One region of the Ruminococcus gauvreauii genome, then DNA from elsewhere that is predicted to be linked to it. Evidence: riboswitches for the same ligand, from Rfam matches in the RefSeq annotation. Region 1 holds a riboswitch; each other region holds the start of a gene.

Region 1 (7,813 bases):
ATAAGGTTGATTAAGCGGGGAGGAAAGCTTCGGCACTATCCGGTGTGGATGATTTCCTATCTGCCGCTTGCCTTGATCGCCTTGGCCGGATTAGTGATCTGTATTGATTTTCCGGATATCCCTTCAATCTTTATCCCTTCAAGGTGGTCTGACTTTAAATTTTGGAAAAATTTATTTTTGGATCACTGGGGAAATCTTGCTGCATGGATGTCGGCAGCCCCGACCTTCCGGGATAAGGAGCTTTGGAATGCAGCGTTTTTACTGCTGTTGTTTTCTTTATTTGCTTCTGTCCTTGTGGTAATAGCGGCCAGGATGACATCAATACGCTCGTATTCGGGCCTGGTTCTGAGCTGCGTGATCTATACACTGTCACTTTGTCTGATATCTGTAAAAATAGTGTCATACAACAATATTTCGATTGGCAAGGTTATGTATTTCATGCCCTGTCTGTGGCTTTGCATCGACTTCATGCTCCATTGGCAAGAAGGAAAGCCTGGCTTTGTATCCCATGAAAGGAGGTTCTCTGTTGATAAAAACTCTTCTCTGCCGAAAAAAGAATATACCTTTGCCGAAAGCGGCGAGGAAGCCCAAATACTTATACAGGAAAAAACAACAAAACGAACATGAATACAAGGCACCGTTAAAAGAACGTATCGTACCGTGGCTGTTTTTGACACCGAGTTTGTTTGCCGTGAGTGTAATGGTACTCATTCCGCTTGTGGACGCACTGCGGCGTTCTTTTTTCTCCGCTGTAAGCAATCAGTTTGTTGGAGTCCAAAACTACATATCTGTGCTGGGTAACAGTGCATTCCAATTGGCAGCGGCCAATACTGCAAAGTTTATATTCGTTTGCATACCACTATTGCTTATCATATCGTTAGTTGTTGCATTGATGCTTACTACATTTCAGGAAAAGCATGGGATTTTCAAAACAACGTTTTTAATGCCAATGGCAATACCTGTGGCCTCAATTGTTCTGCTGTGGAGGGTGATTTTCCATAGAAACGGATTAATCAATGGAATCCTGTCTTTACTGGATGTAACTTCGATTGACTGGATTGGCAGTAAAGCTGCATTTGCAGTTTTAACGTTTGCGTATATATGGAAAAACTTTGGGTATGACATGGTGCTATGGCTATCAGGGATCAGTGCTATCAATCCGGCACTGTATGAGGCCGCACAGATAGACGGTGCGGGCAGCATAAAACGGCTTATAAAGATCACGATGCCCAATCTGCTGCCGACGTTGTTCACAGTCACGGTGCTGTCCCTGCTCAATTCGTTCAAGGTATTCAGGGAAGCTTATCTCATTGCAGGCAGCTATCCCGATAATAGCATTTATATGCTTCAGCATTTGTTTAATAACTGGTACAGCAGCTTGGACGTGGATAAAATGTGCGCCGGGGCCGTGATGATGGCACTTATCGTATTTACTTTGATTATGCTGCTGCAGAAGATCATGAGTGGAGGTGACGGCTCTTGAAAAAAATTTTTATCTGTCTCATTCTTTTTATGATCGCAGCTTTTGTATGGGTACCGCTGTGGATGCTTTCATCCGGTACACTTATGGGACCCGGGGAGTTGTCCGGGAACCTTGCCCCGGTTTTAGAAAGTGGTGATGGCTTCGCTGCATGGCCGATTTTTGCACGCTACCCGACCTTCCAGGCTTATGCGGAGCTGTTGTTTGATACACCTCAATTTTTTAATGTATTCTGGAATTCCTGTAAACAGGTCTTTCCCATTATATTGGGCCATATTGTTTTGGGCGCTCCTGCGGCATGGGCATTTGCACGTTTTGACTTTCGCGGAAAAAAAGTGTTTTACACCTTATATATTGTCCTTATGCTGATGCCTTTTCAAGTGACTATGGTTTCCAGTTATCTGGTTTTGAATAAGTTAGGCCTTATTGATACCGCATGGGCCATTATTCTGCCAGGCGCCGCATCAACCCTTCCGGTATTCATCATGACCCGATTCTTTATGACGATACCGGGGGCGGTTACTGAGGCAGCAGCTGTGGATGGTGCTTCTCCTATCCAGACATTTTTGAGATTGGGTATACCTCTCGGCGCACCGGGTATCCTCTCCGCAGTTGTGTTGGGATTTCTGGAGTACTGGAACGCAATGGAGGCACCTCAGGCATTCTTAAAGGATCAGACACTTTGGCCGTTGTCTCTGTATATGGCGAATATCACCGCGGACAATGCGGGAGTATCGCTGATCGCATCACTGATTACACTTATGCCGCCGCTTCTGATATTTATGTTCGGGCAGAAATATCTTGAACAAGGCATTATATCTTCTGGAATGAAGGACTAAAATATAAAAGGAGCTGTTTATGGAAAATGAAGTTCGGGCAGGCGGCCTGCAAATACACAAAGTAAATAAGTGGTATCCAGGCAATGTACACGCCGTTATCAATATGGATATGGAAATAGAACAGGGTGAATTTATTGTTTTCGTGGGGCCTTCCGGCTGTGGAAAGACTACACTGCTTCGTATGATTGCGGGACTTGAGGGCATCAGCAGCGGCGAGATCATGATGGATGGCAGGGTAGTTAATAAAGTACCGCCTAAGAACCGTGACATTGCAATGGTATTTCAGAATTATGCCCTCTATCCGAATATGAAGGTAAAGAATAATATTGCGTTCCCCCTCAAAATGCACCATACCAAAAAGCAGGAGGCAGCGGCACGGGTAGCTGAGGTGGCAAAAAAGCTGGAACTGGACACTCTGTTGGAACGGAAGCCCGGTGCACTCTCAGGGGGACAGCGTCAGCGTGTGGCTCTTGCGCGGTCATTGGTGAGAAGGCCTAAGCTTTTTTTGATGGATGAACCGCTGGCAAATCTGGATGCAAAACTCCGCACAGAGATGCGCCGGGAGATTATAACGCTTCAGCGGGAATTGGGTGTAACAACAATATATGTTACACATGACCAGATCGAAGCTATGACAATGGGGACACGTATTGCTGTAATGAATTGCGGCGTTTTACAGCAGTTTGGGACGCCGCAGGAGATTTATCAAAATCCGGCTAACCTTTTCGTTGCCGGATTTATAGGCTCTCCCAATATGAATATATGGGATACCAGGATTGTGTCATATCATGCACAGCATTTTCTGACTCTGGGTGAAGCCCGTATTCCTATAGACATAAGTGGTTTGCCTGGGGAGCAATTACAAGAACCGCTTAAGGCTGGTATCCGTCCGGAACACATTGAGCTTGCTTCAAAGAAAGAACCTGGCGCCATCCGGATGGAAATCGACCTGTTGGAGAATACAGGGCGTGAGGTGGCTGTTTTTCTTACTGCGTCCGGCATACCGAATCTTACGGTAATGACGAATGCTGATTTCCCCGGTCAAATTGGACATGAGATATATGTTCGTCTGAAGCAGGAGAAGATACATGTATTTAATGCAGAGGGAGAGCGATTGACGAGAGTGCAGACGGATACGAAGCACCGCAGTACAACATAAGAATCCGGGTGATGAAAACGCGTACGGGTGTTATGCAATGCTGTAATTGATATAACAAAATGGAATGAATTTAAGCGAAAAAAATTGTAGACTTCAGATAAAAAAGGTGATATTCTCATAAAAGAGCAAATTTAATACAATTTTATAGTTAAACTGTGCAAGTTCCGAAAGGATTAATAGAGAAACCGGTCAGAATCCGGTACGATCCCGTCACTGTGTTAGGGAGCATTCTTTCAAAGTGCCACTGGGTATTTACCCGGGAAGGTGGGAGAATGTGATGATCTTAAGTCAGGAGAACTGCTTGCACAGAAGTAGTTATGATTCTTACGGTGTATAAGGAGCATATGTTATTTGTGTGTTTACGGCCGTAGTGGGCCGTTTTTTTTTATTTAAAGCACAGACAACCAGATGAAAAGGAGGACAACATGGAACTGAACAGCGAGATCAAAGATTATTGGGAGGGTGAGGCGAAGGTCTACAGCCGTGGAATTCAGGAGGAACTGGACGGACCGCAGTGCGAGGCGTGGAAGGCACTGATTCGGGATTATGTACCACGCAGCGGCTCTCTGAAAATTCTGGATGCGGGATGCGGTCCGGGATTTTTTCCGGTCATTCTGGGGGAAGAGGGACATGAGGTGACGGGAATCGATATTACCGAAAATATGATTTCCTGTGCAGAGGAAAACGTAAAAGCCCGGGGACAGCACGCAGTACTGCAGACGATGGACTGTCAGGACCTGCAGTTTCCGGATAATACCTTTGATATGGTGATCAGCAGAAATATAACATGGACCCTGGGGGATCCTCAGAAAGCGTACAGGGAGTGGAAACGGGTGCTGAAGCCGGGAGGCAGGCTGCTGGTATTTGATGCGTGCTGGTATCTTTATCTGTACGACGAGGAACTTGGAAAACGATACCGGGACAATGAAGCCAGAATTAATGAAAAATACGGACGGAACGTACATGCTCATGCAAATCCACAGAAAGGAGATGAACTGAGCCGTCAGCTCTTCATGAGTGATAAGGTTCGCCCGTTGTGGGATCTGGAATATCTGATGTCACTGGGATTTGCAAGAGTATTTGCGGAGCCGAATATCATCGATAAAGTCTGGGATGAAAAAGGAAAGGAACTCAATAAACTGACACCGGCCTTTATGGTGGGCGCAGAAAAATAACGGACGATTATGGGAAAATACATAAGACTGATTGAATTTCTAAAAAAGATACCGGGAGATGTTGCAGTCAAGGTCATATTGGGACTATCCATGGTTGCGTGCAGTTTTATACAGGCATTTTGCCTTGCAAAGGGCGTCACAGCTGTATTTGATAAAAAGCAGCTGTCGGCTGTGCTGGGATATCTGGCAATATGCCTGCTGGCATTATTGTTCCGGTCATTTCTGGTACGATATCAGGAAGGATACGCGAAAAAGATGGCGGCCAAGGTAAAGGCGGTCATCAGGAATACGATGCTGGTAAAACTGATGCAGCTGGGACCGTCCTATAGAAACGACAAACGGACGGGAAACCTGCAGTCACTGATCACAGACGGGGTCGAGTCTTTTGAGGCGTTTCTGGTCCAGTACCTGCCGCAGACGGTTGTGGTATTTGTGACAACGCTGTTTTCTACGGTTTATCTGTGGACACTGGACTGGGCAGTAGGGCTTCTTGTTTTGATTATGGCGATTTTAGCCATCGTAGTTCCCCATTTATTCATGCCGGCAGTATCTAAAGTTATGATTGAATACTGGCAGGATTATGCAGATCTGAATGCTCAGTATATCGACAGCATGCAGGGTATGAATACGCTGAAATCCATGGGAGTCAGCAAACGGGAAGGAAAGAAGCTGGCGGAGCGTGCCTGGGGATTTGCAGGAGAATCCATGAAAAATCTGGGAATTTCCCTGTCTGACTCAGCAGTGATCGTTACGTGTACGGCCATCGGAACGGCAGCCAGCATCGCCATTGCAGCGTATCACATGGCTCAGGGAAAGCTATCCTATGGAAGTCTCCTGATCATTCTGTTCCTGGCAGGTGAATGTATGAAGCCCCTGAATGATATGAATACATACTGGCACAGCAGTTATCTGGGACTCTCCGTTGCAGAAGAGCTGTTTGCGGTGCTGGATGAACCGGTCGCATTGAAGGATGGAAAAGGTCCGAATCAGCTCACCGGGAAGCTCCCGGAGATTTCCATGAATCAGGTATTCTTTCATTACGATAAGAGTTCCGCAGATGTACTGGAGAATATTGATTTGCAGTTTGACTCAGGAAAGATTACAGCCATTGTGGGAAAATCGGGTTCCGGAAAGTCTACAATTGTGAACCTTCTGCTTCGTTTTTATGATGTTTCCTCCGGCAGTATTATTCTGGACGGAATGGATCTTCGGGATTTTTCCATCGAGTTTCTGCGCAGCAAAATTGCGGTGGTGTTCCAGGAATCCTATCTGTTTTATGGAACGATCAGAGAAAATATCAAGATGGCAAATCCAGAAGCCTCCGATGAGGCGATGATAAAAGCGGCAAAAACGGCGAATGCCCACGAATTCATCATGGAACTTCCTGACGGATATGACACGATTGTGGGAGAGAGAGGCGCTACGCTTTCCGGCGGAGAACGTCAGCGGGTTTCCATAGCCCGGGCAATTCTCAAAGACGCACCAATCCTGATTTTGGATGAGGCTACGTCCAGTGTTGATATGATTCATGAGTCATTGATACAGGAAGCCCTGAATCGGTGTATGAAACATAAGACGACCATTGTAATTGCTCACAGGCTTTCTACCATTGAGCATGCAGACAGGATCTATGTGCTGGATCATGGAAAACTGGCAGGATGGGGAACTCACCAGGAGTTACTGGAACATAACAGTACCTATCAGGGACTCATAAAGGCACAGAAATATGCAGAAAAGTAAAAAGGAACAACAAATGGAAAAAACAAGAATTCAAAATGTATTACGACTTTCCAAAAGGTTGAAACCATACAGAGCCAGAATTGCGGGAGCTGTCGCAAGCGGTGTGGGACACCAGCTATCTATCGTTGCAGTGTCGGCAGTCTGTGCGTACCTGACAGGGCTTGCGATTGAAGGAAAGCTGCTGGAACGTATGCCGGCGATGGCGGCCCTGCTCGCTGCTATCGTCGCGGCAAGGGTTTTCTTCTATTTTATAGAGATGTGGCTGGCCCATGATGTGGCTTTTAAGGTTCTGGCAGATTTCAGGATCAGATTGTTTAATGCTATTGAACGGGTCTCGCCTGCGATTTTACTGAATATGCGTTCTGGACAGCTCGCCTCCACGTTGATGAGTGATGTGGAATTGCTGGAGTGGTTTTTTGCCCATTCATTCGGAAGCATTCTGGTGGCGGTGATTGCGCCGCTGGTGCTGATGGTCTGCCTGGGCTTTCTTTATCCAGTACTGCCGCTGCTGCTGATCTTCTTTTTGATCATCCTTGTTTGGATTCCGGTCTGGATGAAAAAGAAGGCGGATACCCAGGGGAGACAGGTAAGAGAACAGCTGGGAGATGCCAATGCGGTTACCATGGAAGGTGTTCAGGGTATGAAGGAGATTCTTTCTTTGAATTACCTGAAAGCTTATCAGAAGAAAAATGAAGCCTATATGAGCCGATTTTATGCAAGTCAGCTTGTCTACGGCAAACGTCTGGGAACAGAGGGTGCCCTGCTTCAGGGAGTCCTGGGAGTCTCCATGCTGTGCATAACGGCTGTAGCGGCAGGACTGGTGCTGAATGGAAAGATTGGTTTTGCCTGGTATCCGGTGGTGGTAATACTTTCCGGTATGGTTCTGGGACCCGTTGTGGAAGTGTGTAATACGGCGAGAAACTTTGGGCTGATCTTCGCAGCAGCGGATCGTGTCTACCGTGTATTGGAAGCTGAACCCCAAGTGAAGGACTGCGGCAAAGAAGTAGATACTGACGGGCTGTCACCAATTGTGACATACGATCGCGTGTCGTTTCGCTATCAGGAAGATCTTGAAAATGCGGTGGAACATGTCAGTTTTACCGTCAACCCGGGTGAGACGGTTGCCCTTGTGGGAGCTTCCGGAGCGGGAAAAAGTACGTGTATGAATCTGCTTCTTCGTTACTGGGATGTAGAAGAAGGTTCCATAAAAATCGGAGGCTGTGATCTGCGGGATATGACTCTTAAGAATTTAAGGGAGCTGACATCCGTTGTGCTTCAGGATGTGTATCTGTTTCGGGATACAATTCGTGAAAACATCCGGCTCGGGAAACCGGAGGCTACGGATGATGAGGTAGAGCAGGCTGCCAGGATGGCACTTGCCCATGAGTTCATCATGGAGCTGCCCAAAGGATACGATACG
Region 2 (7,813 bases), 830 kb from region 1:
ACAGCGATACCATCGTCGTACAGGGGATCATCGATGCCTTTTTCTATGAGGGGGACGGAATCATTCTGGTAGATTACAAAACGGATCAGGTGCAGTGCGCACAGGAACTGGCCGATAAGTACCACAGACAGCTGGACTATTACGCACAGGCGCTTATGCGGACAACCGGAAAAACAGTGAGAGAGAAAATCATATATTCAGTCACGCTTGGCAGGGAAATTGTATGTGAATGAGGGAATGGAATATGATAAAAGATTTGACAAAGGGAAGCCCGGACAGGCTGCTGTGGACGTTCACTCTGCCCATGCTGGGCAGCGTGGTTTTTCAGCAGCTCTACAATATAGTGGACAGCGTGGTTGCGGGCAAGTTTATCGGGGATGAGGCGCTGGCAGCAGTCGGTGCGTCTTATCCGATTACGATGATTTTTATGGCGGTGGCTATAGGGATGAACGTGGGATGCTCCGTGATCATTTCGCAGCTGTTCGGTGCAGGACAGTATGGGAAGATGAAGACGGCTATTTTTACGTCCTTGATCTCCTCGGCAGTGCTGAGCCTTGTGATGACGTTTGGGGGCCTGGTGTTCTGCAGCCGTTTGCTGCGTCTGCTGAATACGCCGGATAACATATTCGGGGATTCGGAAGTCTATCTGGTAATCTATACGGCAGGACTGTTGTTTGTGTTTCTGTATAATATCTGTACCGGAACCTTTACTGCACTCGGTGATTCGATGACGCCGCTCTGCTTTCTGGTCGCCTCGTCACTCGGCAATATTGCGCTGGATCTGTTTTTTGTGATCGGCCTGAAGATGGGAGTGAGCGGTGTCGCGTGGGCCACCTTCATCGCACAGGGGATTGCCGCCATCCTTGCGTTTGCTGTTCTGCTCAGGAGACTGGGAAAAATAGAGGCATCAGAGTACCGGAAATTTTCAGTTCCGATGCTCGGCAGGATCGCACGGATGGCGGTGCCCAGCATTTTACAGCAGAGCTTTGTATCTGTGGGAAACCTGTTTGTGCAGGGTGTCGTGAATAGTTACGGATCTGCCGTCATCGCAGGATACTCTGCTGCGATTAAGCTGAATACATTTACCATCACCCTGTTTACGACGCTGTCAAGCGCGTTATCCAGCTTTTCTGCTCAGAACATTGGTGCAGGACTGATCCGGCGTGTCAGGGATGGAATGCGCTCCGGCGTGAGGATTGCCTTGGCGGTCTCGCTGCCGTTTACGGTGCTGTACCTGGCGTTTGGCGGAAGCGTCATGCGGATCTTCGTCAGTTCCACGAGTGCGGATGTGATAGCTGTAGGGAAAACATTTCTGGGTATCGTCGCCCCGTTCTATTTCCCTGTCAGCATCAAACTCGTCTGTGACGGTGTGTTAAGAGGCGGTGAGGCGATTGCATGCTTTATGTTTACGACATTTTCAGATCTGATACTGAGGGTCGTACTTGTATTTATCCTTCCGCTGAAATTTGGCTCTGCGGGCATCTGGATGGCATGGCCGATCGGATGGATCGTCGCAATGATATTCTCACTGTACTTTTATAAAACGGAAAAATGGAATCATATGAATCGAAACAAGTCTGTATGAGAAAATACTTATGGACCGACCGGCGAAAAGGAGAGCGGGCTGCAGAAAATGCTGCCTGCTCTTTTTCTAATGTGTCATAAAATTGATCTTATAAATATTATTGTTGACATATAATACTATACGACGTATAATATTAATAACAAAACAATATTAAGAAAAATATAATATTATAGAAAGACGGGTGATTGCATGGTCTTTAACACGGGCGCGGCACTTTTGGATGCGATTGTGCTGGCGGTAGTGTCAACGGAGACGGATGGAACGTATGGATACCGAATTACACAGGATGTACGTCAGGTCCTGGAAGTGTCCGAGTCCACACTGTATCCCGTTCTGCGCAGGCTTCAGAAGGATGAATGCCTGATGGTGTATGACCGTGAATTTGCAGGACGCAACAGGAGATACTATAAAATAACGGAAAAGGGCAGTGTCCAGCTGCAGCTTTATCAACAGGAGTGGAAGAGTTACTCATCTAAGATTACAAAACTTTTTGAGGGGGGAGCAGGTAAATGAGCAGAAAAGAATTTATGCAGCAGCTGAACCGGTTGCTGGCAGATATACCGGAGAGTGACCGGCAGGATGCCATCGCATATTATAATGATTATTTTGACGAAGCCGGCCCGGAGAATGAGGCGGAAGTGATTCAGGAACTGGGCAGTCCGGGAAAGGTGGCAGCTACGATCAAGGCAGGAATGGGAACGGCACCCGGCCGCGGGGAATTTACGGAGAACGGATATCAGGACAGCCGGTTTAAAGAGCGCACTCAGGTTCCTGCTTATAAAGCAGAACAGGAGGGCAGGCAGAGGAGAGGAACGGGAAGGTGGGCGCTGATTATCATCCTGCTGATCTTTGCTTCGCCGCTGCTGCTTGGATTCGGAGGCGGGATACTCGGACTTGTGGCAGGCGTCTTTGCAGCGATCCTGGGGATCTATGTGGCGTTTGCCGCTGCGGGAATCGGTCTGGCAGCAGGAGGGATTGCAGCCTTTGCGGCGGGAGTCGCAAAATGTATCGTATCACCCGCGAATGGACTGATCTCTATCGGTACCGGCATGGTGCTTCTGGCAGTAGGACTTTTGCTTTTTGCAGTGTTCGTCTGGCTGACTTTTAAAGTCACTCCAAGGGTTTTCCGGTCAGTGATCAACTGGTTTTCAAGAATCATGCACCGCGGAAGAGGAGGTGAGTCTGATGAAAAAGCTGTTTAAAGGGGTTTTCATCGCATGCGGAATCCTTATGATCGCCGGGATCGGACTGGGACTGGCGGGATTGATCATGGGAGGCACATTTGAGGGAATTTCTGTCCCGTTTCACTACAGAGGAATCTCGGACATCAGTGAGAACATCACCGGGGCAGCCAGTGCAGATGCCGAAGACATCCGCCGGATCAGAGTGGATATGAAGGCTGGAAAGTTTGAGATCGAGCATGGCAATTATAAAGATATTCAAGTTGACGCCGATCAGTCCAGGACAAAGATCAATGTGAGCACGGAGGGAGATACACTTGTGGTCAGCAGCAAAGGCCGCTGGGGAAGTAAGGGCGGTGTCGCGAGAATTTATCTTCCGGATAACATGGATCTGAAAAGTGCGGAACTGAATATCAAGGGCGGGAGCCTGGAAACAGATCGCCTGACTGCACAGGAAGTGACTGTAGATGCAGGAGGCGGGGAATTCGTGTGTGACGGACTTATTAGGGCGGAGGATGCGGACTTCGAAGTTGGGGCCGGATCCATCAGTATTGCTCTGCTTGAGAGCAGCGAATCGGATTTTGACTGTTCAGCCGGGCGGATCGCATGCACAATGACGGAAAGTATGGCTGATTATTATTTTTCGGGCGAATGCAGCCTGGGGCGTCTTTCCTATGGGGACCAGGAGTGGCATGTAAATGACGACATAGAGATCGGAAGTGAAGCAGCGAAAAGAACGATCGATGCGAAATGCAGCGTGGGAGATATCACGATTGATTTTGAAAAATAGATAAGGAGGAATCGTAATGGAAAATAAGAGATTATATCGTTCATCAACAAATTACATGCTTGCAGGTGTATGCGGCGGAATTGCGGAATATTTTAACATTGATCCAACACTTGTGAGACTCGGCTGGGTATTGTTTTCATGCCTTGGAGGTTCCGGAATTCTGGCATACATTATAGCCGCAATTATTATTCCAAAATAGTAACTATTCAGGACGGCGTATCTTCTTGACCGAAAAAGCCGGTCAAGAAGCATCGGATGTTCATCCAATGTGGAAATTGGTGCGTAAAAGCGACTTACAAGCAAGCTTGACGCAGCTTTCTGCACCAATTTCCCCGCCGTCCTGAACTGTTACCCGAAATAAAGAATAAAACAGAAAAAAAAGGTCATACTCCAAAGAGAAAAGGAGTGTGACTTTTTTATGAAGAAAAATAAGGATATCGACCTACATCAAATATCTCCGGAAGAACAGCTGAAATATGAGATCGCTGAGGAGCTTGGACTGCTGGACCGTGTACTGGAAAATGGATGGAGGACCCTTTCAGCGAAAGAGACAGGAAGGATCGGCGGCCTTGTCACAAAACGCAAGCGCGAGATGAATCAGGAGTAATGTGTTACAGAAGCGGGGCGGCACATGCAAGCCATGACGAGGCAAGCAGACGGCTGCCCGCTTCTGACAGATGAATGCCGTCCGTGGTGAGGATGGAATTGCCGCGGTCATCATTTTGTGCATTCATCCGTTCATGGAGAGGAAGAAAGACAGCGCCGAAGCATGAAGCCAGTTCCTGGAGAATTTCACTTTCCTGACGGATAAAGGGATGCCAGCACAGGTATTGTGCTGGTGATGAGAAGATAAAGGGCTCCAGTAAAATGAGAGAAGGGATTCCGGACGATGTGATATTCTCCAGAATACGCCGGCAGTACCGTGTGAATTCTGCGGGAATTCGCGGACGGTCCGTATACAATTCAACCGGGATATCGTTTACCCCGACGAGCAGGGTGACAAGATCAGGGGCAAGCGCAAGGCAGTCCCGATCAAGACATTTGCATACGTCCTCGGACGTAAAACCGTCGTGGCCTCTGTTTATGATTTTATATTTGTCTGCTGGCAGCATTTCACGGACCACTGACACATAGCCGTCCCCCAGATCAAAGGGAGATTCTGTAAACAGCCGGTGACTGTCGGTGATGCTGTCACCGATAAAAAGAATTTTTTTCATGGAAATACTTGACGCCTTTCTTCAGGTATGGTAAGATTTACTTGTATAATTCCATATTACCACAGTAAGTGCATCGGGGAAACAAAAGTTTTTTTGATGAAGAGGGAATTGGGTGCGAATCCCAAGCGATCCGGTCACTGTATTTAGGGAGCAATATTTCATAATCCCATTGTACGAGAGTATGAGAAGGGGAAATAGAGCGATGATCTATAAGTCAGGAAACCTGCTTATTGTGTACAAGGTTGAAACTTCCGTGCAAAGTTTAACATCCTAATTTGTCGTATGACAAATTTCGTGTCTACTTTCATTAACGGAGTAGGCATTTTTTTATGGAATGCCAAGAATAAACAAACGGCTAAGGACCTTAATAATACGGATTATGCAAAGATTAAACGGCAGGGTGAATGCTTAGGTTAGTAAACAGTTAAATTGAATTATTTTTCCTCCGCAACTAAAATAATTTCAATATTTCCTCTTAACTGTATAAACGCTCGTGATTGCACCGAAGCAGCCTCATCCACTTTAATGACATGCAAAACGCTGTGTGGGATAAAAACCACACAGCGTTTTGTGATGTCAATAATCCTGAATAGTTGCCTGGATTTATTAAGAAAAAATAAATCCTGTAAAAAGGATTGACTTCTCTGGTCTACTGCTGTAGACTAAAGGCATGCTAGCAGTCTATTGCAGTAGACGAAAGGAAGTAAATCATATGATGAAGTTTTTTGATTCAGAACTGAATGTAATGGAACTATTGTGGAAAGAGGGTGATATGACAGCGAAACAGCTTGTGGAGAAACTGAACAGGCAAGTTGGGTGGTCGCGTACCACCACATATACGATTATAAAGAAACTGATTAATAAGGGAGCAGTGCAGCGCTCGGAGCCGGACTTCATGTGTCATGCGCTGATCAGCAGGGAGAAAGCACAAAAAGCGGAAGTGGATCAACTGATTGATAAGATGTTCGACGGGTCATCTGGCCTGTTGATCAACACGCTTCTGGAACGAAAAGACCTGCCTGAACACCTTGTGGAAGAATTGAGAAGGATTGTAAAAGAGACGGAGTGAGGATGAGATTATGAGTATTCTGCAAATGAATCTTTCGGCGGCATGTATCATTGCTGCCATAATCGTGATGAGAACAGCGGCGCTTGACAAACTGCCGAAGCAGTTGTTTCAGCTCCTGTGGCTGATACCGGTGATTCGTCTGTTTGTACCATTCTCATTTTCGTCGCCCATCAGCATATTCTGCCTGTTTGAACGAACGCCTGTACAGGAAATGACAGGTTCTTTTCTGTCATCCGGATCGATTGGCGGCGGTAAAGCTGATCTGGCACTGCGCAGCGGATCGTCATTTTTGTGTATGGCTGTATGGATAACCGGGAGCGTAATCCTGGCTGCCTGTTTCACGATCGTGAATGTACAGAGCAGACGGGGATTTGCTTCTTCTGTGCCGGCCGGAAACGAAAATATTGACAGATGGCTGGCACAGCACAGAATAAGGCGGCAAATCAGTGTCAGAGTGAGTGACAGAATAACAACGCCATTGACATATGGCGTGGCAAAACCTGTGATACTGCTTCCGGCATCACTTGAATGTTCGGGTGAGGCACAGCTTAACTATGTCCTGCTCCATGAGTTTCTGCATATCAGAAGGCTGGATATCCTGAAGAGTATCGTTATGCTGATCACGGTATGCATATACTGGTTTAACCCAATGGTATGGATCATGTATGTTCTGGTCAACAGGGATATCGAGCTGGCATGTGACGAGGGAGTATTAAAAGAATCGGGGATAAGCACCAGGGCGTCTTATGCGCTGACGCTGATCCAGATGCAGGAAAACAGGGGAGGAGCGGGTTTGGCGAAAAGTTTCAGCAGATATGCGATCAAAGAAAGGATTGAATCTATTATGAAATATAAAAAAGCGTCGGTCACCGCAGTTGCAGCCGCATTGGCACTGGCAGCGGGGATCACAACAGCGTTTGCATCGAGTGCAGCCGCGACAGAGACAATTAAGGCAGAAGAAATGGAGAGTTCAGTTTCGAGCGAATCTGTCGATGCCGTACTGGAAGCGGAGGAGCAGGAGGGACCGAGAACTGAGTCTGTATCGGGTGCAGCCGCGGCAGAAGCGATAAAGGCAGAAGAAACGGAGAGTTTAGCTACGAGTGAATCTGTCGATGCCGTGGCGGAACCGGAGAATCAGGAGGGATCGAGCACTGATCAGGTGGAATACGCGACGATAACTGCAGATGATGACGGCGAAAAGTCATCCGACGGTTACGACAGTGATGTAGCCGCAGTGGAAGAGGCTGAAGTTCATGTCGATGGAAAAGCATGGAGTGGGACGATAACTCAGGAGAATAAAGAAAAAACCGTACATGATCTGCAGGAGACACAGAGTATACTGGAAGCGGAGAATGTACAGTAGGTGACAGCAGAGGAGCTGCCCGGCATTTTATGCATGGGCAGCTCGTTTGCTATGACAGGGCCTGCTATGGAATGGGAAACTTTCCGGAAAGCGTCAGAATATGCATACACACTTGACATTTTGATGTGATAATGCGTATACTTACTTCAGAACCGACCGGTCGGTCGGAAAAAGATAAGGGGAGTATCAGTATGCTATCTAAGTTCAGTGTGAAAAAGCCATATACCGTCGTGGTTGGCGTGGTTCTGATCCTGATCCTGGGGTTTGTATCATTTACGAAAATGACCACGGATCTTCTTCCGAACATTAATCTTCCATACGCGATTGTCCTGACCACCTATCCGGGGGCAAGCCCGTCTGAGGTGGAGGAGACCGTGACAAAGCCGATCGAGGAGGCCATGGCGACGGTCAGCAATATTGAGAATATGCAGTCGGTTTCCAGGGAGAATCTTTCTCTGGTGATCCTTCAGTTTGCGCAGTCCACGAGCATGGACTCTGTCAGTCTGGAGATGCGGGAAAATCTGGACCAGATCGGTTCCTACTGGGACGACACCGTGGGAAGCCCCATCATCATGAAACTGAATCCGGAGATGATGCCGGTGATGGTG
Region 3 (7,813 bases), 1.7 Mb from region 1:
TCACTTTGATCCATTTTGCATAAAGGGTATAGTCTTTATTGCTTCCCTTTTCTATCATGGTAATCCTGTTTTTAAAGTTCTTGTCTGTATACCAGCCGCCGAAGGTATAGCCGGCTCTCGTCGCATTTTTTAAGGTCACATTCCACGGTCCGCTGTACCTGACGGGATTGCTGCTGTTATTTGTTCCGCCGTTCAGCTGATAGGAAATCTTATAATTGTATACCTGGACGCTGCAGGACACTTTAAACTTTCCGACGCTTGCTGTGATCGTCGTCTTCCCGTTTGCGATCCCTGTCACTTTACCGGCAGCTGAGACCTGTGCCACCTTCGGATCGCCGCTTGTCCATGTCACTGTCTTATCATCCGTCGTATCTTCCGGAAGAAATCCAACCTGAAGCAGCGCCACTTCTCCTCTTGTCAGTGCCATGCTCTTCCTGTTGACGGTGATCCCTGTCAGCGGTACCTTGACATGTACCGCACAGGTAGCCATAATCCTTTTATTCGCTTTTGCTCTCGCTATCACTGCGGCATCGCCGGCACCAACTGCTGTGATCACTCCATCCTCGACGGTGATCACTTCCGTATCACTGCTGCTCCACAAAATCTCCTTACTCGTAAGCGTATTCTCAGGTTCATAGCCCACCGTAATCTCTTCTGTACTGCCGATGGCAAGTGTAATCTCTGACTCACTCAGTTCAATGCCTTTCAGCACCAGACCCTCCAGCCTGTCATACTCTGTCCTTGCATCGGCAAGCACTTTCAGCAGTTCCTCACTAATGAGGGACTTCTGAGCATCTGTCAGTTTATCGTACGACTTTTCCGCTTTCAAAATCGCATCCAGGCTGTCCAGTGTTACATTTCCAATCGCTTCAATCTTATCGATCGTCTTCTGTGCCTGCTGCCTGTTGTTGCGCAGTACAGAGAGTGCCTGCTGTGCTGCAACCAGATCGCTGAAATTTCCCACAAGCTGCTTCTGATTTGCCGTCAGAGAGCGGTATGCCGCACCGACTGCGACGATCTCTTCCTCTTTTTCGAGTGTTACCTCGCCGATTGCCGCAATCATTGCCTCGATTTCAGCCGCGACCTCCACATCCAGGTGCAGTGATGCCAGTATCTCCTCCAGTGCCACCAGTGAATAATAATTCTCTACCAGAGCTTTCTGAACATTAGTAAAACCGTCATACTCCGCCCTTATCGCCTGAATGTCTTCCTCGTCCTCAAGTTCCGCCGTTCCTCCATAATTCGAGATCTTCGTAACCAGCTCCTTGCTGACCTCGATATCTTCCCACTGTGCATTCTGCTGTGCCAACTCATTCAGCACTTCCTGTGCGTGTCTTATCACGTCTGCTTCTTCTGCTGTGATCTCCTGACGTTCCTCCCCGGACAATGCAATATACGCAGCCTGAGCATCCGATACGATCTGGAAACTGTCATCCTCTATACTGAGTGTCTCCGGTATTAACGCAATCAGATCACGTACATTCTGTATTCTTTCCGCCTGTTCTCTCAGCTGTTCCAGCGTCAGCTCCGCCGATTCAAGCAGCGCAATAGTACTTTCTTTTATCAGCTGCTGCTGTTCCCCGGTCAGCAGTTCAAAGGCTGCACGAGCTTCAGCGATTACCGTTTCTGATTCCAGCGTCACCTCGCCGATTCCCCGGATCAGAGCCGCTGCCGCATCGGCCGCTTCCTGGTTTTCCTGTAAGATAACCAGGCTCTCTTCCGCTGCGATCAGGTCGGCATAGTTCGTCACATAAGCCTTATCTTCCTCCTGCAGGGCATCATACGATTCACGCGCCTCCCTTATATAAGGTTCACGGTCTAAAGTCACCGGCATGCCGATGTCCGTGATCAGACTGATCACCACTTCCGCCTGGTCCATACTTGCTTCTAATTGTTTCAGCGCCTCTTCAGCAGATACCAGCTTCTCATAATACGCGCGGCAGGTAAGATTCTTTTGTTCCGTCACACTCATACTGTCATAGATCGCACGCGCCTGGCGGATGACAGAGCGGTCAGAAATTCTGATTTCCTTTCCCAGACTTGAGATCAGTACTCCAAACGGATTGATTTTGTCAAATGACACCCTCCAGCCCGCGTAATATTTCTGATCTCCATACGTCCCTTTCGGAACCGATGTCACGGTTGTCCCGGACAATTTATCAGCGGCGGAAGCACTCAGATACCAGCCGTTGAAAATGCAGCCCTCTTTCGTGATCTCATCTGCTGTCGGCAGAACGATCTCGGCATCCATCGGTGTGAACATGTCCGGCACCGTTACACCTTCCGACAATACTCCGCCGTTTAATTCCAGTTCCAGTGAAAAATCAATCTGACCGAACATGGCATACAGGGTCACATCCTGTTCCGGCATGGAAAGCGTTTCCCCCGGCCGGTACGTCGTTCCCGTTCCGTCCGCCTTCGTGTTCCATGCCACAAACGCCTCATCCCCCGTGGACTGCACAACCGGCAGCAGGACTTCCTCATACGGAGCGTAAGGTTCCGTACCTGTCGCTGCAGAGCCATTGCCATCGTAAGTGATATTGTATGTTTTCGCTGTCATCTGCGTATAACTGCCGTCCGTCATATCGGTCATATCATACAGTTTATTCTCTCCGTTCAGAAAACGGTCGTAGGAAATCAGGGCGTAAAGCGCCTGATCCGTCGCCATTGGATTGACCAGATCACCGCTTCCGCCTCCTCCGTCATCTCCCGCCGTGACGTGTTTGAATCCTCCCACCGCTTCGCTGGAACCGCTGTTTTTCTCCCAGTGCATCAGAATTGCGTCGATCATATTATTGCAGCGTGTGCCGTCCCATACGGCGCCTTTTGTGACAAACCCACATTCTTTTCCTATATTGGAGAGCACAACGCTTTCAGATAGCGGATCGATGCCAAGCTCCGTCAGGGCTACGATCACCTGAGTCGTCGACTCGGTATTGATGTCGCTTCCCCAGCCCTTAAAGCCCCCATTAGCCAGCTGCATCTGGTGCAGCGTATAGATACCGCGTTCCACCGCTTTGATAAACTCCGAATACGGTGTCGCTGCGCCGGACTCTTTGTATTTCAGTTCATCCAGATAATAGGGTGCCATTGCCTGCAGCGCCATTCCTGTGATGTCGGCATCAGCGCCGTTCTCAGCCGCATTGGCGTCATTCAGTGCCCAGCCTCCGATCGTCTTGTCCGAATTCAGGATCTCATGGCGCACGATATAATCCAGCATACGGCCTTCGGTGTTGATATCGCCTTCCTGATAATCAGAAGGTGTCTCGTACAGCTGATACCCGCCGGTATTCAGGGCGATCAGGCTGAATATCGGACCGTTGAGCCCCTGCCAGTACGTGTCATTATATGATTTTGACAGCTTATCCAGGAAGTCATAGCCTCCCACATCTGCCGGTGACTTGCCGAGTGCGCTCAGTGCAAGTATCACCCTGCACCACTCTGTAATCTTATATGCATGAAGTTCGCCGTTCTTACTCTGTACTGTTTCAGTCATACGCTGATAATAGTTTTGGAAATAATCATCCGGTATAAAGTTCAGATAATCCATTCCCGTATACATCCCGCGCAGCAGACTCATCACTGTCCATTCGCCGGCATTTGTGCCATAGGCCGGCTTTTCCACTGTCTCAAGTTCATATCGCGCGGCAGCATTGATATAAAAGCGCAGACCGGGCTTTTCATCTTCCCAGAATCTCAGCTGCTGGAAATTGTCATCCGCATCTGCACTTGCATTCCATGAAACCGCACCTGCTTCCATCAGGCATGCTGACATCGACAAGATCAGGACCAGCATGACCGCAGTCAGCCTGTGTATACAATGCCGCACGCTTCCCCTTCTTCTCAGATTATTTTGTTTTTTCCTATCCATAATTCGTCTCCTCCCTGCCGTAAGTCACTGTCCATATACATGTTTTACTGATTTTTGGCAACAAAAAAAGCATATTTTCTTCACCCGAAAATATTACTTGATTCGATCTATGGCAGTTCTCCTGACTTCGCTTCATCCTTGGGAATGCCTTCCCAGGCTCCTGGCCCAGTGGTATATCACTCCTTCGTCCGCGTTACAGTAGTGGTGACTGTTCCGGATTCACACCGGATTCTCTTTTAACGGATTTCTGCTTTCCTCCCTGCCGAAATCCGACCATAAATACTGATCTTATGAAATTGCTTACAGTATAGCACATCCTTTTTTTCAAGTAAACTGCAAAACCTGCACTATTTTCCCAAAACGGCGGGGTATTCCAAATTGGAATCCCCCGCCGCATTCATTAGTTGATACTTCCTTTTGTTTCAGTTGAGTTAGCGCCCAAAATCTTATTGCCGTTCACGGTACGGTATGCGCGCACCACATACGTATAGGTAATCCCCTTCTTCAGGCCTTTTTCCGTATAAGCTGCTGTATTTCCATTGCCGAGTTGTGTGACGAACTGATATTTCCCTGTTTCCGGATTCCTGCGGTAGATCTGATATCCGCTGGCTCCGTTCACCTTGCTCCAGCTGATCTTCAGGCTGGTAGAGGAAGCTTTTCTGACCGTTACATTTTTCACCTGTGCCGGTACTGGTTTTCCGCTCAGTATATCGCTGTTCGCACCAATGTATTTCGTGTTTTTCACCGTACGATATGCACGTACCACATAGTCATACGTATTTCCGCATATCAGATTGTAATGCATATAGGACGTTGTATTTCCATTTGCAATCTGTGTGACGTATTTCCACGGGCCGCTTTTGGAGGTCCTGTGATAGATCTGATATCCGCTGGCTCCGCTCACCTTTTCCCAGGTAAGTTTCAATGTCTGAGACCCCCAGGACTGAACTTTGGAAATCACTGTTTTCTCCGGCATCGCTTTGCCTGTGATTCCTGATTTCACATAATCTCCAAGCTGTTTCTCACCTCCAAGCGTATACACGGCACGCACAGTGTAAGTATAAACCGTTCCCGTAGTCAGTCCGGTGTCTCTGTATGCCGTTGTTTCGCGTCCGCTCACAGCTGCGATCTCTTTGTAACTTCCTCCTGCTGTCTTTCGGTATACCTGATACCCTTCTGCACCGTTTACGGATTTCCAGGTAACATTCACCGTATTATAATTTACTGACTTTACAGAACTTAATGTTACCGGACTTCTCATCACTTCCTGCAGTTCATACAACTTATCCTCTGCATCAAACAGCTTCTGATCATTCTCTACATATGCTTTCTGCATTCTGGTCAGTTTGTTGTAGGCTGTACGGGCTGTTTTAATTACATCCTCACTGTCAAGCGTCACCTCTCCGATCTGATCGATCAGTCCTATGACCTCAATTCCTGCCACCTCATCCCCGGAGAGCGTCACAGTAATTTCACAGGTCGCAAAGGCGTTTCCTGCTGTTCCATAGATGCTTGCGCTTCCAACTCCAACTGCCTTTACGATACCATTTTTGACTGTCAGCACGTCCGTATTGCTTGACGCCCAGCTGAACTTGCTCATATTGCCGTCCGCAGGCGTAAAATCAATAGTATCCAGAGAGATGCTGCTTCCTTTCAGCATACCGATTCTCGATGCACTGATGGTCACGTCCGTAACCGGGTTTGGCACCTCAACTTTACAGGAATACACGTTTTTGTTCTTCAGCTCTGCTGTAATTGTTGTTTCACCAAAGCCTACAGCTTTTACACTTCCGCTGCTCGAGACGGTCGCCACATCCTGATTGCTCGAGTTCCAGGTAATCGATCCCGTATCTCCTGATGCCGGCCATTTTATAATCTCATACAAAAAGTTTTTGTTCGCCCCTTTTGCAATCTCATAGACCGCCTGCGGGAACGCCACTGCTTCGATAAAGTTCTCATCTACGATTACTTCTGTGGAAGCCGTATGGCTGCTTCCGTCCTTCGTTTTGACAGTCAGCGTGATGACTGCTGACCCTGCCCCCCTGGACTTAACGGTTACGCTTGATGTGCTTGCCGACTCTACGGTCACGATGCTGCTGTCACTTGACTCGGCGCTCACCGTCAGCACATCCGTATGATCAGCCGGAGAAGTACTGAAGCTCAGCCAGCCTGATTTTTCAAGTCCCTGTATTGTTGTGCTCTCCTCCTTGAAGTATACACTCTCCACCGGAATCACTGCCGCCGTCACTTCACACACCGCCGTCAGACGCTCGTCATACGTTGCTGTGATTGTTGCCGTCCCTTCGCCGACTGCTTTTACACTGCCATAGCTGCTGACGGTTGCAACCGTTTCATCCGATGAGCTCCATTTCAGTCGTTTTGAGTCATAATCCGACGTGGACGGAGCTGCCTGCACCGACAGCGATGATGATTTTCCAATTCCCAGCTGCAGTTTGTCCTTATTAAGTGCAATACTCTCTACAGCAGGCACCTCGTGGACATTGACAACGCAGGTAGCTGAGAATTCACCCACTTCTGCTGTCAGATTTACCGTGCCCGCCTTCTTTGCAGTAAAGCTCCCATACATTGAAGAGCCCGTCACTTCCAGGATCCCGGTATCACTGCTTGTCCATTTCACAGAGGTTGATGCCGTAGTATTGGACGGAGACACGATCACTCTCACTGAGGAATTATACTTTCCTACATAAGCATCCACGGTTTCTTCTGTCAGCGTGATACCGGTAATCGGAATATCCAGGACCGTCACATCAAAGGAACGGCTGATATCGCCAAGCGCTGCTGTTATCGTCGCTGTTCCGGCGCTATTTCCTGTGATCTTCATCCGGTATCCCTGTGTTCCTTCCAGGCTGACCACTGCCGGGTCACTGGTGCTCCACTGCACCTCATCCCGGTTATCCGGCGCATTTACAGGCTGGAAACTGAGAGAAGCAGTTACACTTTTGTTGATGTTTAATGTCTTCGGCGGATTGCTGAAACTGAAATCCGTAGCATTAATCTTTTCCACCGAAACATGATAGGAGATACTCTCCTTTCCAATCCGCACGATCACATCGGCTTCACCTTCTGAAACGCCTTTGATGGTCTTATTATTTGTAACCTGTACAATGTTCGGATTGGTAGAAATTGCCGTTGCCGTCTTATCCTCTGTTGTATTCTCAGGAAGAACTGAATATGACAATCCCAGTGTCTTTCCAACCTGAACCTTCAGGTCTGTGCTCTGTCCAGGGTCAATGCCAGTAATCGGAACTTCTGCAACTGTCACTTCACAGCTCGCTGTAAATTCTCCAACAGTAACGGTAATTGTCGCTGTCCCCGCGCTGATACCGAGTATGCTTCCGTCACTCTGTACTGCAACAATCGCCGGATCTGAAGAACTCCAGTTCTCATCGCGCGGATCCGTTGTATTCTCAGGAGTATACAATACGGAAAGTGTTCTCTCCTCTGCTCTGGCGATGGTAACATTACTTTCACTGAAGGCAATCCCCGTCATTGTCACTTCCGGGACCGTCACCTCACAGATCGCCTTCATGCCGGCGCCTTCTGCCGTGATGGTCGCTTTTCCAACGCCCGCGGCAGTTACCGTTCCATCCGCTGCTACTTTTGCCACACTGCTGTCTGAAGACGTCCAGGTAAGCATGATCGGTACTTTTATATCCTCCGGCGTATATGTCACGTTCAATTTTTTACTGCTCATATTAGCCAGTGTGATTTCCTTTTCATCCATTTCCATGGAGGTCGGCGCTTCCCCTGACACTGCATTTTTAAGCGCCTCATACGCCGCATTCACCTCTTCCTGAGATGCCGGAAGATTCAGCATTACCGCGTTTGCGTCATCATACGCACTCTTAATCGCACCGTCGCCAAGCAGAGTCTCCCTGTTCTGCGCGCTGTTGACAGCCGCAATCTGTTCCGCCAGGTCAT
Region 4 (7,813 bases), 1.2 Mb from region 1:
GGTTCATGACCTCATCTCGCGTACCGCTGTCAACCACCTTCCCATACTGCATGACGATCAGCTGATCCGCCATATAAGATGCCACTCCCAGATTATGAGTGACAATGATGATACCGGTTCCAAATGTATCCCGAAGTTCCATCATCTGACGCACAATCTGCGCCTGAGTTGTCACATCCAGTGCACTGGTCGGTTCATCAGCCAGTAAAAGCTGTGGCTCAAACGTCATCGCCATGGCAATCCCCACTCTCTGCCGCATGCCTCCGCTTAATTGATGAGGATAACTTTTCATAATATTCTCCCCGTCCGGAAGCCGCATCCTGTTCAGCATGTCAATCGCCTTCCCCCACGCCTCACTCTTTGACATCCTGCTGTGAGTACATATGTATTCCACATACTGCCTGCCGATCTTCCGAATCGGGTTCAAAGTCCCCCCGCAGTCCTGAAAGATCATGGATATCTTAGTGCCGCGGATCTTCTGCCATTCTTCTTTGGATTTTGACAGCATGGATTCCCCCTGGAAAAGAATATCTCCATCGGTAACCCTGCCAGCGCCGGGCAGGGCCCCAAGTACAGCGCGTATCACTGTCGTCTTCCCGCTCCCGCTTTCTCCCACAACACTGATGATCTCTCCTTTTTTCATCGAAAGGCCAAAGTGTTCCATGACAGGTTCCTGTTTTCCATACTGTACAGTCAAATCTTTTATCTCCAGCATATGATACTCCTTTATTCAGCCAGCGCGATATCCTTCGTCAGCCAGTAATAATCCATCGGATACATGGTAACGCCTGTAACCCTGCTGTTCGAAAACAGATACGTCGTCTCATATCCAAAGAACACGGTCGATGCGTCATCCATGATCAGCTGCTGAATCTGAATCGTCAGGTCCTTTCTTGCATCTTCATCAAATTCTGCTGCCAGCTGATCCAGCAGGCTGTCTACTTCCGGATTAAGATACCCGGTCTGATTGGATGCCGATGTGCTGTGCCAGTTTTCACGCAGATATTTTTCAGGATCACCGGTATTTGCCACCAGCACATTCCAGATCAGCATATCAAAATCCCCGGAATCTCTCATGTCCAGCAGCGTCTCGTAACTCACAGTATTCAGAGTGACCTTAATACCTATATCTTTCAGACTCGCCTGTGCTGCCTGTGCATATACATTCAGTTCTTCACGGCTTGTATAGATGACAAAATTCAGATCCAGTACTTCGCCTTCCGGCGTCTCCACAAAGCCATCACCATCCAGGTCCTCATAACCAGCCTCGGCGAGAAGCGCCTTCGCCCCTTCCGGATCATATGCATTCTCATCCTGCAGTTCGTCAAATCCAAAGTCCAGTGTCGGTGGGACCGGAGCTTTTCCCGGAGTTGCACCGCCTTCGAGCAGCGTGCTGCAGTATGTCTCTTTATCCAGGCCGCGTATGATCGCCTGACGGAGCCTGATGTCTCCCAGCACACCGTTCTGATTCATAAACGCATACGTGGACCGCAGTGACTGCAGCTTTTGAATTTCAATGCTCTCGTCACCTTCGAAGTCGGCGATGTTCTCAGTCTTAAGATTGTAAGCGATATCGATTTCACCCGTCTGTAAAGCCATGGAACGTGTCGTCTGATCATCAATACACTTTAATGTCACTTTATCAAGCGGAACTTCGCCGTCCCAGTAATATTCATTTTTAACGACGATACAGGAATCCGTCGGGTTGAAGCTCTCCACCGCATACGGTCCCGTACAGATCGGTCCGCTCATTGCAAAGGAATCCGTGTCAGCGGTTGTATCCACGATCAGGAACAGCGGGTCCGCAAGACTGCCGGGTACGACTGCCACCGGGTCTTTTGTCCTGATCAGCAGATTTTGCCCGTCAACCTCAATAGACTCCGGATCGAAGAACGTGGCTGCCCTGTCACTCAGTTCAAAAGTTCGTTCCAGTGAGGCCTTCACAGCCTCAGGTGTCATGTCATTGCCATTTGAGAACTTTACACCTTCCCTGATCTTAAATGTCCAGGTGAGCTGGTCCTCACTCACCGACCACTCTTTTGCCAGGCACGGTACAATCTCGCCGTTCTCATCAAATTTAGCAAGCGTTTCTCCCACACCATAACGCGTCACCACCCAGCTGAAATACTGTTCCGTGGGCTCCAGTGTATCAGCGAAACTCGTCACACCGATAGTGACCTCCCCGCCGGAAGCCGTCTGCCCGGATGCCTCCTGCCCGGATGCCGCAGAACCTTTTGCCGCACTCTCTGACTTCTGGCATCCTGCGAGCAGTGATATGCCGATTAGCGACGCAAGTGCCAGACCCATTGTTTTTTTCATCCATTTATACATTGATTTCTTCCTCTCTTTCCTCGCATAACGTTGTTCTCATTCTAATTTTTTCCCTATTCCTGTTTCGGATCCAGGATATCCCGGATGCTGTCACCCAGCATATTAAAAACGACCACCACGATAACAATTGCAATACCGGGATAGATCATAAGCCATGGCGCTTTGCTTATGTAAGTTCTGCCCTCATTCAGCATCAGCCCCCACTCCGGAGTCGGAGCCTGGGCCCCAAAGCCCAGAAAAGACAGCGCTGCCAGCTCCAGCATCATCGTGCCGATATCTGTTGCAGCAGTCACAACCATCGTCGTGATCATATTGGGGAGCACATGTTTCAGAATTATGTTTTTTGTGCTGGTTCCGGTTACGACAGCCGCCTCCATATACAGATTGTTCTTAATCTTCAGAACCATACTCCTCGCCAGTCTCGCATACTTTGTCCAGCTCACAGCGGCTATCGCGATCACGGCATTGACCATATTGGGCCCCAGAAGACCTGCTATCGCGATCGCCAGTACAAGTCCCGGAAAAGAAATCATCATATCAGCCAGCCGCATGATGACAGCATCGACCGCACCGCCAAAGTAACCGGCGATCACACCGAGAGCCGTACCGACGACCAGGATCACCGCCACCAGGATCAGCGTCATCGTCAGGGATGACCTGGTGCCATAGATCACCCTGGATAGTACATCTCTGCCAAGTTTATCTGTCCCGCACGTATACGTGCCGTCCGGTGCCTTTAAAGAATCCGACATCACCGCATCATACGGGTCATGCGGAGAGATCAGCGGTGCCAGTAACGCCACACCTACAATGATCAATGCCAGGACAGAAAACATCGTAAACTGTTTATGAGACTTTAGAAACTTCAGTATCTTCACGTTATCTTTCCTCCTTCAGCCTGGGATCCAGCCGGTTATAGGAGAGATCCACCAGCAGATTAATTCCCATATACAGCAGCGCAATCCACAGCACATATCCCTGTACCAGCGGATAATCCCGGCAGGAGATCGCTTTGACCGCCATGCTTCCCAGTCCCGGCCAGTTATAAATGATTTCAACAACTGCAGTACCACCGAGCAGACTCCCCAGAGAAATTCCCAGAAGTGTGACCAGCGGCAGCATGGAATTCGGGAGCACATGCTTCCAGAGAATCGTACTCTCTCTGATGCCCCGCATCCTTGCTCCCGTCACATAGTCCTGCCGTAGTTCTTCCAACACTGCAATGCGTACCTGCCGGGTATACTTTGCCGACATGGAAAATGCCAGCGTTACCGCAGGAAGAATCAGTGATTTAAAATCCGTACTTCCCCCCGATACGGTAACCCATCTGAGCGTAACACCGAAAATACTGAGCAGAATCAAACCGACCCAGAAGCTTGGGATTGAGACTCCCATAAAGGTCAGCCCCCGCACCAGGTAATCCGGCCATCGGTTCTGGTATACAGCCGACAGAATCCCCAGTGGAATGGACACAGCCAGCATGATGATCAGTGAGAACAATGCCAGTTTCAGGGTCGGCCAGAAACAAGAAGTCAGTTTTTCCACGACAGGTACTTTCATAGAATAAGAAGTACCCATATCCCCGGTCAGAACACCCTTCAGCCAGGTTCCATATTGAATGAGAAACGGTTTGTCCAGGCCAAGTTCCGCCCGTGTCTGTTCGAGAAGCTCCGGAGTCGGCACGTTCCCGCACTCAGTCAGCATGATTTCCGCGGGGTCCCCCGGAGAAAGATACGTCAGCCCAAAAGTAAAAAAACTGATGCCAAACAGCACAACTAAAATCTGTATCAATCTTCTTCCCAGTTGTTTCTTATTCACAATCCTTCATCCTCCTGCAGCTTCTGTTTTGTTATCATATCACCTCTCCTTTCCGATCTGTTCTTCCAGATATCTGATAAATTCATGCGCCATCTCCGACAGAGAATCCTTGATTCGTTTGATATATCCGAATGAGACACTGTTTTCGCTTCCTCTGACAGGAATCGCCTTGATTTGATATTCCTTATACTTATCTTTTAGAAAACTGCTGTCAACCGAGCAGTAATCTGTATGTTTCAACAGCTGTATCAAAAAATGATCGCTGTTTGTACAGGCGATCTCCTGTCTGCCGGATCTGTTTAACCCCTCCCCATTCAAAACACCTAAATGCTTCGACAGAGAGTGAATGTCCTCTCTTCTCTGAATCAGCTTTACAGCCTCCAGGTCCTTTTCTGAAACGCACCGCCTGTCGAACAGCGGATTCTTTTCGCTGCAGAACAAAAAAAGTGATGTTTTCGCCAGTTCATGGAATTCCAGACCTTTCGTTCTCAGCCTTTCTTCAAATACCGGCTGATTTCTTCTGGATATGTAAGTAAAGCCCAGCTCCGCACTCCTCCGGTGCACCCATACCACGATATCTTCAAAGTCGCCTTCTCTGAGATCCAGATGTGGTTTTCTATACGCTTTCAGCCCGTAAAATTCTGCGAGAAGCGTTGACAGATTATTACTGGGTGTACAGCACACCGTCAGTCCCTCTTCTCTTTCTCCCTTTAGACTATTCAGCATTTCAAAATTCTTCAGCGTACTCAGTGCATACCGGTAGACCTGCTCTCCCTCTCTCGTCAGCGTAACCCCGCTTCTGTTCCTGACAAGCAGCACCATGCCCATCTCTTCTTCCAGCGCCTTGATAACCTTACTGACATTCGGCTGTGTCGTGATCAGCACCTCCGCTGCTGCATGAAAACTCCCCAGATCAACACTTGTCACAAAATACTGCAACTGCTTGATATCCATATGTCCCCCTTTTCATTCTCCATAGTCAATGCTAAATTTACTGACGCCGTCTTCAGAATAAAAACAAAAATAATTAAGGGAGGAAGGTTCTTGGTGCCTTTCTCCCGGTGTTTGCAGCGCGATCCCCCCTGAGGGGTTAAAAAGCAGAAAAAAAATGCTTCATTGCAATAAAAAAATGCGCACAATAAGTGCGCATAAGCATGTAATCAATTTACATTTGCTTCGCTCACACCTATACACCGTAGGCATTGCCATTCACATAAAAGCAGGTCTCCTGGCTTAAAAGCATTGTCTACTTCCCTTCCCGGATATGATATTTTCATCCAGTGGTTATGAAGTCGACCCTTTTTTCACAGTGACGGGATCGCATTGGATTCTCACCAATTTCCCTATTAATCCTGAAACAGGAACTTTTATGACTCTTTTTAAATCAAAATTACTATAACATACTTTTTTGTATTTTTCTCTCTTTTTTTTTGTTTTTCCCATTCCATTTTGTTATCACCCCTGGTGCAGTAATTTTTTAAAACTTTCACAAATGATATTGACTTTTCGCAGGATCGGTCTTATAATCAACATATGAACAGTTATTCATATGTTTCATCATTTAATTATAGAAACGGAGAGGATAAGTTATGAAACGCATGGAAGAATCGCTTGGACCTCAGCACAAAGAAACCTGTGGCTGCGGGCATGAACATCATGAGCACCACGACCACCATGAGCACGACCATGAATCCTGCGGCTGCGGGCATGAGCACCATGACCACGGGCATGAGTCCTGCGGCTGCGGGCATGAGCACCATGACCACGGGCATGAGTCCTGCGGCTGCGGCCATGAACATCATGAGCACGCTTTTCACAGCGGCAATACTGCCGAACTACCGGATGACGGCCACGAAAAGAGCGTTTACATTTTAGAAAATCTCGGCTGTGCCAATTGTGCAGCTAAGATGGAGCAGAAAATACAGGAACTCCCCGGTGTGTCTGCAGCCAGCATCACGTTTGCCACAAAGCAGCTGCGTATATCCGCCGACGGCCAGGCCGCATTGATTCCACAGATCCAGAGTATCTGCTCCTCCATCGAATCAGAAGTTCGCGTCGTGCCGAAGGATACTATTTCTGCAGGCAGCAGCAAAACTAAAACTTATATCCTTCAGAATCTCGGATGTGCCAACTGCGCTGCAAAGATGGAGCAACGGATCAACCAGCTCACCGATGTGGAGTGTGCATCCATTACCTTTGCCACAAAGCAGCTGAAACTCACAGCAAAATCGCCGCAGCGTCTGATTCCAGAGATTCAGAAGATCTGCAACGCGATTGAGGACGGTATTGAAATTGTCGAAAAAGAATCCTCTGTGCGCAGCCATGAAGCCGTTGCTGCAAAAAAGGGGATGTCGGAAAGCACCCGCGCCCTGACAGAAATCATCATCGGGGCGGTCCTTTTCATCGCCGGTGAAATACTGGAACATATGGGCTTTGGAACTGCCGTCACACTCCCCATCTATACTGTCGCTTATGCGGTCCTTGGCTGGAAAGTCATCTGGACAGCGATCAGGAATATTGCCAGAGGACAGATATTTGATGAAAACTTCCTGATGAGTATCGCAACGCTGGGTGCCTTTGTTATCCGCGAATATCCGGAAGCGGTCGGTGTTATGCTGTTCTACCGCGTCGGTGAGTTCTTCGAAGAAAAGGCAGTTTCAAAAAGCCGCTCACAGATTATGGATGCGGTTGATCTGCGCCCCGAAACCGTTAATCTCATCTCAGGCGGCGATGTACTGGTGATTCCGTCCGAAGAAGCGAGAATCGGCGACGTGCTGCTCGTTCGTCCCGGTGATCGTATTCCGCTCGACGGAGTGATCATCGAAGGCAGCAGTCAGCTGGATACCTCGCCTATCACAGGAGAGCCTGTTCCTGTCAAGGCAGAAACCGGTGATTCCATCCTGTCGGGATGTGTCAATACCAGCGGTCAGCTGAAAATCCGTGTTGAAAAGGAATTATCAGAGTCCATGGTGACACGAATCCTGGATTCCGTTGAGAATGCAGCAGCCAGTAAACCGGTTATTGACCGTTTTATTACAAGATTTGCCCGGATTTACACACCGTTTGTCGTTATCCTCGCCCTTGTAACTGCCGTCCTGCCTTCCCTGATTACAGGTGACTGGCAGCACTGGATCTACACTGCGCTCACCTTCCTGGTCATGAGCTGTCCATGCGCTCTTGTTCTCAGTGTACCTCTGGCATTCTTTTCCGGGATCGGCGCGGGTTCCAAAAAAGGGATCCTGTTCAAAGGAGGAATTTCACTTGAGGCATTAAAAGGAGTCCGCGCAGTTGTCATGGATAAGACAGGTACGATTACAGAGGGTAACTTCATTGTACAGGAAACCGTTCCCAGCGGCCATATCACGCAGGATGAGCTTCTGTCGCTGGCAGCAGGCTGTGAACAATCTTCTACGCACCCGATCGCCGTGAGCATAGTGGAAGCTGCAAGAGTGAAGGATCTGAGACTTTCCAAGCCGGCATCTCTTGAGGAAATTGCCGGCCATGGTATCAAAGCAGTCATTGACGGCAGAGAAGTACTGTGCGGCAACCGCAAACTTATGGAAGCACAGCATGTTGATATCGCCAGCTACCGCCCATCGTCATTCGGAACAGAAGTCCTGATCGCCATTGACGGTATTTTCTCGGGACATCTGACAATCTCCGA

What was found. Region 1 has a riboswitch for cobalamin ahead of NQ502_RS00345 (class I SAM-dependent methyltransferase). Riboswitches for the same ligand answer to the same signal wherever they lie in the genome.
Region 2: it holds a riboswitch for cobalamin, as region 1 does, so the genes downstream of both, NQ502_RS04390 (BlaI/MecI/CopY family transcriptional regulator) here and NQ502_RS00345 (class I SAM-dependent methyltransferase) in region 1, are expected to answer to the same signal.
Region 3: it holds a riboswitch for cobalamin, as region 1 does, so the genes downstream of both, NQ502_RS12145 (InlB B-repeat-containing protein) here and NQ502_RS00345 (class I SAM-dependent methyltransferase) in region 1, are expected to answer to the same signal.
Region 4: it holds a riboswitch for cobalamin, as region 1 does, so the genes downstream of both, NQ502_RS14260 (LysR family transcriptional regulator) here and NQ502_RS00345 (class I SAM-dependent methyltransferase) in region 1, are expected to answer to the same signal.

What each region holds. Positions count from the first base shown of each region.
Region 1 covers NZ_CP102290.1:67,367-75,179, reverse strand. The annotation lists gene NQ502_RS00365 (hypothetical protein) at 1-627, shown strand, start outside; gene NQ502_RS00360 (carbohydrate ABC transporter permease) at 527-1,483, shown strand; gene NQ502_RS00355 (carbohydrate ABC transporter permease) at 1,480-2,319, shown strand; gene NQ502_RS00350 (ABC transporter ATP-binding protein) at 2,339-3,478, shown strand; cobalamin riboswitch at 3,621-3,797, shown strand; gene NQ502_RS00345 (class I SAM-dependent methyltransferase) at 3,904-4,653, shown strand; gene NQ502_RS00340 (ABC transporter ATP-binding protein) at 4,663-6,393, shown strand; gene NQ502_RS00335 (ABC transporter ATP-binding protein) at 6,407-7,813, shown strand, end outside.
Region 2 covers NZ_CP102290.1:895,838-903,650, reverse strand. The annotation lists gene addA (helicase-exonuclease AddAB subunit AddA) at 1-233, shown strand, start outside; gene NQ502_RS04425 (MATE family efflux transporter) at 245-1,585, shown strand; gene NQ502_RS04420 (PadR family transcriptional regulator) at 1,775-2,098, shown strand; gene NQ502_RS04415 (DUF1700 domain-containing protein) at 2,095-2,787, shown strand; gene NQ502_RS04410 (DUF4097 family beta strand repeat-containing protein) at 2,771-3,556, shown strand; gene NQ502_RS04405 (PspC domain-containing protein) at 3,573-3,755, shown strand; gene NQ502_RS04400 (small, acid-soluble spore protein, alpha/beta type) at 3,975-4,163, shown strand; gene NQ502_RS04395 (SGNH/GDSL hydrolase family protein) at 4,168-4,773, opposite strand; cobalamin riboswitch at 4,823-5,018, shown strand; gene NQ502_RS04390 (BlaI/MecI/CopY family transcriptional regulator) at 5,486-5,842, shown strand; gene NQ502_RS04385 (M56 family metallopeptidase) at 5,853-7,205, shown strand; gene NQ502_RS04380 (efflux RND transporter permease subunit) at 7,397-7,813, shown strand, end outside.
Region 3 covers NZ_CP102290.1:2,517,431-2,525,243, reverse strand. The annotation lists gene NQ502_RS12145 (InlB B-repeat-containing protein) at 1-3,871, opposite strand, end outside; cobalamin riboswitch at 3,966-4,164, opposite strand; gene NQ502_RS12140 (Ig-like domain-containing protein) at 4,272-7,813, opposite strand, start outside.
Region 4 covers NZ_CP102290.1:2,999,874-3,007,686, reverse strand. The annotation lists gene NQ502_RS14280 (ABC transporter ATP-binding protein) at 1-715, opposite strand, end outside; gene NQ502_RS14275 (ABC transporter substrate-binding protein) at 727-2,331, opposite strand; gene nikC (nickel transporter permease) at 2,385-3,209, opposite strand; gene nikB (nickel ABC transporter permease) at 3,211-4,149, opposite strand; gene NQ502_RS14260 (LysR family transcriptional regulator) at 4,189-5,103, opposite strand; cobalamin riboswitch at 5,351-5,533, opposite strand; gene NQ502_RS14255 (heavy metal translocating P-type ATPase) at 5,739-7,813, shown strand, end outside.